3 regions of the Tindallia californiensis genome follow, and region 1 is predicted to be linked to each of the others. Evidence: predicted binding sites of a transcription regulator. Region 1 holds the regulator's gene; each other region holds the start of a gene.
The links. Region 1 encodes HrcA, which represses chaperone genes, less so after heat shock. Its sites were predicted from a motif close to TTAGCACTCNNNNNNNNNGAGTGCTAA; they were not measured.
Positions count from the first base shown of each region.

Region 2: a site for HrcA is predicted at 1,618-1,644, ahead of BLV55_RS06440 (DUF5320 domain-containing protein). Genes of this name have one in related genera too.
Region 3: a site for HrcA is predicted at 1,539-1,565, ahead of BLV55_RS04550 (co-chaperone GroES). Genes of this name have one in related genera too.

Region 1 covers NZ_FNPV01000001.1:295,233-298,514, reverse strand. The annotation lists gene hemW (radical SAM family heme chaperone HemW) at 1-1,028, shown strand, start outside; gene hrcA (heat-inducible transcriptional repressor HrcA) at 1,152-2,177, shown strand; gene grpE (nucleotide exchange factor GrpE) at 2,255-2,866, shown strand; gene dnaK (molecular chaperone DnaK) at 2,910-3,282, shown strand, end outside.
Region 2 covers NZ_FNPV01000004.1:98,875-102,156, forward strand. The annotation lists gene BLV55_RS06430 (HlyD family secretion protein) at 1-939, shown strand, start outside; gene BLV55_RS06435 (FMN-binding protein) at 1,055-1,477, shown strand; gene BLV55_RS06440 (DUF5320 domain-containing protein) at 1,795-2,094, shown strand; gene BLV55_RS06445 (DUF134 domain-containing protein) at 2,116-2,481, shown strand; gene BLV55_RS06450 (NifB/NifX family molybdenum-iron cluster-binding protein) at 2,505-2,873, shown strand; gene BLV55_RS06455 (nucleotide-binding protein) at 2,842-3,282, shown strand, end outside.
Region 3 covers NZ_FNPV01000003.1:104,174-107,455, reverse strand. The annotation lists gene BLV55_RS04560 (hypothetical protein) at 1-547, shown strand, start outside; gene BLV55_RS04555 (DUF554 domain-containing protein) at 619-1,335, shown strand; gene BLV55_RS04550 (co-chaperone GroES) at 1,618-1,902, shown strand; gene groL (chaperonin GroEL) at 1,949-3,282, shown strand, end outside.

The DNA.
Region 1 (3,282 bases):
TACAATTGTTAAGCAAAGAAGTACAACGGTATCAAAAGGTAATATCAGATAAAAAGATAAAAACAATTTTTTTTGGTGGTGGAACCCCTTCGTTAATTCCTGGCAAAAAAATGAAAGAAATAATGAAGAGGATTACCGGAGATTTTTCGGTATTGCCTGAAGCAGAAATATCCTTAGAAGCCAATCCGGGACAGTTGGACAGGGAAAAACTATTCAACTATAGAGAAAGTGGGATAAACCGTATTAGCTTTGGATTACAGGCAATCCAGGAACCACTCTTAAAGAAGTTAGGAAGAAGACATGATGTGGAAATCTTTGCGCGTCAGGTGACAAACGCTAGAGAGGAAGGCTTCTTCAATCTTAATGTGGATTTGATCTTTGGAATACCGGGACAAACGATAACGGATTGGAGTCATAGCCTTTCTTATATAGCGGATTTAGGAATTCCTCATACTTCCTGCTACGGACTGACTTATGAAGAAGGGACAACTTTGCATACGATGAAAGAGACGCAAAAGATCAGACCTGTAGAGGAAGAGGTAGAATGGCAAATGTTTCATGTGGCAATGAATGAAATGAAAAAAAGGGGTTATCATCACTACGAAATATCTAACTACTGTCAAGAAGGCAGTCAGTGTAAACATAACATCACATACTGGAAAAATGAAGAGTATCTTGGGATAGGAATCGCTGCACATGGATATCTTGATGGTGTGCGCTATGGAAATACAGAAACCTTTTACGATTATGAAAGAATCATCAATGCTGATGGCCTGCCTGTAGTCGTACAGCAAAAAATCAGCAAAGAAGAAGCCATGAAAGAAACCATGTTTTTAGGATTAAGAATGATGGAAGGGGTTTCGAACTCTTGTTTTTATCAACGTCATGGAGTATCTTTGTTTGATATATTTGAAAAAGAAATTAAAGAATTGACATATAAAAAACTTATTGCAGTTGAAAAAGACAACATCAAATTGACAAATCTGGGGATCGATTTGGCAAATCAGGTGTTTTTGTATTTTGTATAAGGAATTTGAAAGAAAGAGAGTAAAAAATCAGCAGGACACTTGACAAAAAAATTCGTAAGTGGTATTTTTATATCAAGAATTAGCACTCACTAATAGAGAGTGCTAACAACGAAGGTGATAAATATGGCCTTATCTGATCGAAAACTAAAAATACTAGAAGCAATTATAAGGGAGTATATTGAGTCAGCAGAGCCAGTAGGGTCAAGAAGTCTCTCGCGTCGATATGAGCTAGGGGTTAGCCCGGCAACTATCCGAAATGAAATGTCGGACTTAGAAGAATTAGGCTACATCCAGCAACCTCATACTTCGGCAGGGCGAATCCCTTCTGATAAAGGGTATCGTCTCTATGTAGACAAACTAATGGAAATTCGCAGAGAGGCAAACAAAAATAGAGTTAAGATAAAGAGTGATATCCTAAAAAAATATGGCGAGCTGGAGCAATTACTGGAATATACCTCCAGAGTATTATCGGAGTTTACTCAATACACATCCATTGTGCTGGCACCTCAAGTGAAGAAAAGCCGACTAAAGCAAATTCAGTTAGCACGATTGAATGATGAAATGATGTTGGCAATTTTCATCACCAATACAGGCCTTATCCAGAATCCAATTTTTAAGATTCCCTCCGATATGAAGCAGGAAGACTTGGAGAGGATATCAAACTTTCTGAATGAGGAGTTCGTTGGTTCGACACTGGAAGATATCGAATCAAAAATGGCGGAAAACCTTAAAAAAGAACTTGCTAAATTCCACCATACGGTTTATGCGTTGCTGCCGGAGATGTTTAAGACGTTGGAACAGGTTAGTGATGTGGCGCTATACCTTAGTGGAACAACAAACATCTTCAATTTTCCCGAGTTTAATGACCTGGCTAAAGCGAGATCTTTTTTGAATCTAATGGAAGAACGAAAAACAATAAGCGAGTTAATTTCACGTCAGGATACTAGCAAGTTCAACGTATCGATAGGCAGTGAGAATAAACTGCAGGAAGCTAGAGAATGTAGCATTGTAACCACTACGTATAGCCTGGACCAGCATGCTGTAGGACAGTTAAGCGTTATTGGACCGACTAGAATGGATTATGATCGGGTAATATCGGTGCTGGGACAGGTCAGCAAAATGATGAATGATATATTAAAAAGTAAATAGCTTGAAAAAGTCAAGTGCGAGGGGAAATCTTTGCACTATCCTTGTGCATATAATAGAAAAAAGGTGGGTGTGATCCATTGAAGGATGAAGTGAAAAACAAAGAAACAAAAAACAGCGAAGAAGAACAGAGCAAGAAAGAAACACAGGACTTAGAAGGTGATTTGGAAGAAGCGGCTGAAGAGGAAGTGGTTGAAAAAGAAAAGGAAGACACTGACGGATCAGCCTCAGAAGAGCAAGAAAAGCAAGAGGAAAATCAGAAGCAAGAAAAAGATCCTGAGGAGTTAAATGAAAGGTTTTTGCGTTTGCAGGCAGAATTTAGTAATTATAAAAGAAGGGTAGAGAAAGAAAAAAAAGATTTGTATGTTTATGGCTGTGAAAACTTAGCAAAAGATCTTTTACCGGTGATCGACAATTTAGAAAGAGCCTTAGAATCTGTTGATGAAGCAGAAGAAGGATTATCAAAAGGTGTGAAGATGGTTTACGATCAAACCTTAGAAACGCTTAAAAAACATGGTATCCAACAAATTGAAGCGGATGGGTCTCCCTTTGATATGAATAAGCACCATGCAGTGATGACGGAACCTTGTGAAGATGATGCCTTGAAGGAAACAGTGGCTCAGGTTTTACAGCAGGGATATACAATAGAAGAACGTGTGTTGAGACCAGCAATGGTTAAAGTATATAAATAAAACAAAAACAAATCATTTTTGAAATATCAAGGAGGAATAGAAAATGGGAAAAGTAATAGGTATTGACTTAGGTACAACAAATTCTTGCGTTTCAGTTCTTGAAGGTGGAGAACCTGTTGTTATTGCAAACTCTGAAGGGAATAGAACAACACCATCCGTGGTGGCTTTTGGTAAAGACGGAGAGCGAATTGTAGGGGAGCCTGCAAAAAGACAAGCCGTTACAAACTCTGAAAAAACAATTCAATCCATTAAAAGACATATGGGAACTGACCATACAGACAAAATTGACGGAAAAGATTATACACCCCAAGATATATCAGCGATGATTCTTCAGAAACTAAAAGCTGATGCGGAAGCTTATCTAGGAGAAACAATCAATGACGTTGTTGTGACAGTACCAGCCTACTTCACAGATA
Region 2 (3,282 bases), on a different contig from region 1:
TGTTCCAATGAAAATCAGCCACCTGAAGAACCGGAAAAAATAGATCTGACAAAGGAAGACAATCGTCAAATCGAAGCCTTTGGAAAGGTAAAGGTTCCAGAACCTGTCAGATTAAGCCTGAAAAACCCGGGTAGAATCGAAAAAGTATTGGTTCAGGAAGGGCAAATAGTAGAAGAAGGTGAGACAATAATAATACTGGATTTATCGGAGCAACGACAGCGTATGGAAGAAATAGCAGAAGAAATAGCTGTTATCAGAGCTGAAATGGAAGCTAGGCGCCGGCATTTAAGTCAAGAAACAATGGTGATTGGACAGGAACTGGAATACGCAGAAAATCGGATGTGGCAGGTTTTACGGGAGATGGAGCGTTATCAGACTCTTTATAACGCAGGTGTCATTCCGAAGGAGACTTTAGAGGAAAAAGAAATGAAAACAGAAGAAAAACAGCAACAGGTTCGTAGTTTGGAGTTAAGCCTGGAGCTGAAAGAAGATGCGTATCAGCTTAAAGTGTATCGACAAAGAATTCAAGAATTGGAAGCCAGAAAACAAGGACTGAAAAATCAAATGGAGATACATTACCTAAATGGCGATAAATTGATTAATGTTTTTGAAAAATCGGTTGTAAAAGATATCAATAGAATGGCAGGTGACAGTATCGAAGCGGGTGAAGGCATCGGAAAACTGTTGCCACTGGACCGCCTGGAGGTAGAAGCGGACGTGCTAGAAGAGTTCATCCGTGATGTTCAGATTGGCTCTGGAGTAACGTTCATACCCGTGGCAGACCGCTCCAGAACCTATCATGGGAAAGTGACTTTTATTGCTGGTACGGCTGTTGTCCGTAACAACGAAACCGTTATACCTATTCGCGTGTCTATTGATAATGCAGACGATTTTCTAAAGCCGGAGTTTAATGTGGATTTATATATTGATGTTGAGTGAGGGAATTTCATATTTCACCTTTTGATTATGAAAAAAGTTGTTTAGTTAGTAAGGTTTTTAGTAATGTGAAATTTACTCGTTCAACTGAAAGAGAGATGAAATGGAGGAAGTAATCGTGTCGAAAAAGAAGAAAAGAAATTGGAAGAAAAGGATGCTGATGCTTAGTGGGATATTTGTATGTGCGATGCTTATAGCTAGTCTCATATGGGGAAAGCAGCTCATTGAATTAATGGAATATAGAAACGAAGTAGATGCCATACAGTTATTAGGTATTCAGCTGGATGCTGTGGAGGACGGAATTTATTATGGAGAGAAAGATGCTTTGATGGTGAAAGCAGAAGTGATGGTGAAAGTAGAAGGGCAAAAGATTCGTGACATCACATTGGAGCATACCCATGGAAGAGGGGAAGCGGCAGAAGTCTTAGCAGATAAAGTGATAGAAAAACAAGATACAGCAATCGACACAATCTCTGGAGCAACAGCAAGTAGTAAGGTTATTCTGAAATCCATCGAAAATGCTTTGATGGTGAATAAGTAACTAAAAAGAACGATACGCTTACAGGCAGAAATTCATCTTTTTAACCTCTCTCGTACAGTACACTCTTTTACCCTTAATGACTATTACTTAATTCTAAAGTATCAATGACAAAGGCGTTTCGTGCCTTTGTCATTTTTATCTTAGCACACCTGAAAAGCCTGGTGTAATCCTGGAGGGTTTCAGTGAAAAATAGAAAAAAACCGGAAAGTTATTGACATATGTCTAATAAGGCGTATAATGAAATTATAGATGACATATGTCAATTATGAAATCGCCTCACCAAAAGTTAGAGGTATTGATCAAAGGAGGAATGAAAAATGCCAGGAAGAGATGGAACAGGCCCAATAGGAAGAGGAGAAGCTACTGGTAGAGGAATGGGATTTTGTATGACGCCGGGAAGATGGAGTGGTTGCAGAAGGCCCCGACGCGGATATGGGCGTGGCATTAGAGCAGGGGCTAAATTAGGATTTGGACGTGGTGAGGAGTTTTGCCGCCCGATCCTTACAGAAGCAGAAGAAAAAGAATGGTTGAAACGGGAAAAAGAAATGCTAAAAGAAGAGCTTAAATCTATCGAACAGACTCTTGGAGGTCAGTTTGACGAAATAGATGGAAAATAATTGATAAGAAGAGGTGAGGTTATGCCCAGACCCCACAAGTGGAGAAAAGTTTGCGGACTGCCGGAAAGTGATTCCTTTGGTCCGCAGACCGACTCATTACGGTCAAAGAAAACAATTGTGATGTCAGTGGAAGAGTATGAAACTATTCGACTCATTGATGTGGAAGGATTAAATCAGGAAGCATGCGCGAAGCAAATGGATGTTGCCAGGACAACCGTGCAGAAGATCTATAATGATGCCAGAAAAAAAGTGGGGGAAACCCTGGTTTATGGTTATAAGCTAAAAATAGAAGGTGGAAAATATCAGTTGTGCGAAGGGGTGGAAGCTTTAGCCGGTTGCGGTCGATGCCGTCGACGGAGGCATGGTAACAAAGAATCATTATTATAACGAGAAAGGGCAGGTGGATAGAGATGAAAATTGCCGTACCATCAGAACACCAGACATTGAATGCAGAGGTTTGTCCTTCTTTTGGAAGGGCTCCCTTTTATGTGATTTATGACAGCGAGAATAAAACAACGGATTATCTTCAGAATACAGCGGCGGGAAGCCAGGGAGGCGCCGGGGTGCAGGCGGCTCAGTTCATCGTGGATCAACAGGTGGAAGCCATCATTACTCCGCGTTGCGGCAAAAATGCGGCAGCTGTGGTGCAAGAAGCCGGGATAAAATTATATCGATCCATCAGCGGATCCATTGAAAACAATCTAAAAGCTTTTGAAGAACAGCGATTATCCTTACTGGAGGAAATACATGCCGGATTCCATCGTCATGGGGGACGATAAAATGAAAATCGCCGTTTTAAGCGGAAAAGGCGGAGCTGGAAAAACCCTGGTGGCCATAAATTTGGCTGTGACAGCAGAAAAAGGGATATATGCCGACTGTGATGTGGAAGAACCCAATGGGCACCTGTTTTTTAAGCCAAAAAAATGCGATTCGGAATCTGTGGAAGTAACCATTCCTGTCATCGATACTGAAAAATGTACCGCATGTCGTCAGTGTGTTGATTTTTGCCGATTTAATGCGTTGGCCATGATTGCCGGAAAGGTGATGCTTTTTGAAGAAATTTGCCATTCTTGCGGTGGTTGCCAGCTGGTGTGTCCGGAAAAAGCCATTCATGAAAGAAAACGAAGCATAGGGACGGTTCAGTCGGGTCATGATGGGGAAATAAAGGTGCTAACAGGAATTTTGAAT
Region 3 (3,282 bases), on a different contig from region 1:
TGAAATTGATGCTCAAAATGGACGCATCAGAGGATTTCAGACATTAATGCCTTCGCCGGGAGAGGTTCACCTTACGATGGAAGAAGCAATGGAAACAGCCCTTCGCTATATAGACTATGAAGGCGAGTTTAGTAAAGAAGTTTACTTTCAACCGGTTAATGGAACGACAGAAGAACCTTTTTATGCCTTCTTATTTGCTCCATTAAGGGATGACATTGAGATTATCAGTGATGCCTATCGTGTTCAGGTGTCGGCTGTGGATGGTCGGTTACTACAATTACAAAATGGCTACTGCCGTACCCAAGTGCCAACCACACCGGTGGTTATCACGCGACAGGACATTAGAAAGCAGTGGACAAGTGAGCTTGGGATGATGACATATAACGGTTTAAGTGTTGTAAGGTCTTTTGATACCCACTACGCCCCAAAATTAGTGCATAGTTTTCGGGTGACAAAAGGTGGTCAACGAACCATGGTGTACTTTGACGTAATGAATGGAAACTTGATCCATGAGTCTATTCATATCTACGATCCGATGCTTTTATAGCAAAACCTAAAACAACACATGATTACCTGACATGATTACCTGGTACCAGAAAAGAGAAGGGAAGATGCCTAATGTTGGGCACCATTATCAATAGTGTGGCTATTCTTATTGGCGGCACCGTAGGATTGTTATTACGAAAAGGCATTTCTGAAAGATTTAAGCAAACTGTGATGCAGGGGCTGGGCTTATCTGTTTTTGTGATCGGTGTATCAGGAGCGCTGAAAACAGAAAACATGCTGGTAGTCATTTTTTCCATTGTCTTTGGTGGTATTATGGGGGAAGCCTTAGAAATTGAGGAGAAACTAGAGGTGCTGGGGCGATGGATGGAAAAAAGAGTGGGAAAAGGAGAAGGCTTAGTGGCAAAAGGGTTTGTGACGACTAGCTTGATTTATTGTGTAGGAGCAATGGCTATTGTCGGAGCTCTTGAAAGTGGGATGACAGGAAATCACGAGACCCTATATGCAAAATCTCTGTTAGATGGAGTATCTTCTGTGATTTTTGCATCAACCCTGGGGCTAGGAGTATTGCTTTCATCTGTGAGTGTGTTTATTTACCAAGGCTTAATTACTATCGCCGCTGGGAGTCTGGCAGATTTGCTGACCGAGGCGGTTGTCATAGAAATGTCGGCGGTAGGCGGTTTGCTTATCATCGGAATTTCGATGAATATTTTAGAAATTAAAAAAGTACCTGTAGGTAATCTGCTTCCAGCCGTCTTTATCCCTGTTTTTTATCCGTTGGTGCAACCTGCTGCCCAATATTTTCTACAAATAATAGAAGTTTTTTTATAGGAAAGGCCCTTTTGGTTCCAGACTCCTTGTCGATAAGAGACAAGGAGTTTTTTGGTTATCTAAACAAAAAGAAAGGAAATGGAAGAAAAATGAAGTAAAACAAAGTTATATGAATTTATTTTAGAAAAAAGAGGAAAAATAATTAGTATTTGCCAAAAAATAACCTTGCATCCTTATTCGGTTTTCTATATGATAGTAGTGTGTTAGCACTCGATGACGGTGAGTGCTAACAATACAATGTCAATAATTATCTTGAAATAGGAAAAGGAGGAAGTATCAGGTATGGAAATTAAACCATTAGGAGATCGAGTTGTTATTAAGAAACTAGAGGCAGAAGAAAAAACAAAAAGCGGTATCGTTTTACCGGGAAGTGCTAAAGAGCAGCCACAAATGGCAGAAGTAATGGCAGTAGGACCAGGTGGCATGGTAGAAGGTAAAGAAGTGAAAATGGAATTAAAAAAAGGTGACAAAGTTATTTTTTCAAAGTACTCCGGAACAGAAGTGAAACTTGACGGTGAAGAAGTTACTATTTTAAGACAAAGTGAAGTATTAGCGATTGTTGAGTAAATTGATCATATCGAGATATTAAAATCATCAAGGAGGGTATTAAAACATGGCAAAAGATATTAAATTTAGTGAAAATGCACGACGCGCTTTGGAAAGTGGTGTGAACCAGCTGGCGGACACCATTAAAATTACATTAGGTCCAAAAGGAAGAAACGTTGTTATAGATAAAAAATTTGGTTCTCCTCTGATTACTAACGATGGAGTGACAATAGCAAGAGAAATAGAGCTGGAAGATGCGTTTGAAAACATGGGAGCGCAATTGGTGAAAGAGGTAGCGACCAAAACCAATGATGTTGCCGGAGACGGTACAACAACCGCCACTTTGTTAGCTCAAGCAATTGTTCGGGAAGGACTTAAAAATGTTGCGGCTGGTGCTAATCCAATGATTTTGAAAAAAGGTATTTATAAAGCGGTTGAAAAATCAGTGGAAGAACTGAAAAATATTTCCTTACCAGTCGAAGGAAAAGAGTCGATTGCTCAGGTTGGAGCTATTTCAGCGGCGGATGAAGAAATTGGTTCCTTAATTGCCGATGCAATGGATAAGGTTGGTAAAGATGGTGTTATTACCGTTGAAGAATCTAAATCAATGGGAACTACCTTAGACATGGTTGAAGGAATGCAGTTTGATCGTGGGTACCTTTCTCCTTACATGGTAACCGATTCTGAAAAAATGGAAGCTGTATACAGTGATCCGTATATTCTTATTACAGACAAGAAAATCTCTAATGTACAAGAAATACTACCATTGTTAGAAAAAATTGTTCAACAAGGAAGAAAACTGGTTATTATCGCTGAAGATATCGAAGGGGAAGCGCTTGCTACGTTAGTGGTGAACAAGCTAAGAGGAACTTTTGAGTGCGTAGCGGTTAAAGCACCAGGTTTTGGAGACAGAAGAAAAGCGATGCTAGAAGACATTGCGGCATTAACTGGAGGACAAGTTATTTCTGAAGAACTTGGCTTTGAGTTGAAAAATGCTGATATTGATATGTTAGGTTCAGCAAGAACTGTTAAAGTTGACAAAGAAAACACGACTGTTGTTGAAGGTAATGGAGATCAAGCGAAAATTCAAGAAAGAATCTCTCAAATCAAAACACAAATTGAAGATACCACATCAGATTTTGATAAAGAAAAATTACAAGAAAGATTAGCGAAATTATCTGGTGGAGTTGCTGTAATTCAAGTAGGTGCTGCGACTGAAACAGAGCTGAAAGAAAGAAAACTTCGTATCGAAGATGCGTTAAATGCAACTCGTGCAGCTGTGGAAGAAGGTATTGTTGCCGGTGGTGGTACGGCTCTTGTAAATGTAGTACCAGCCTTGGGCGAACTAGTAGACACCCTGGAAGGCGACGAAAAAACTGGTGCGGCAATTGTGAAGCGAGC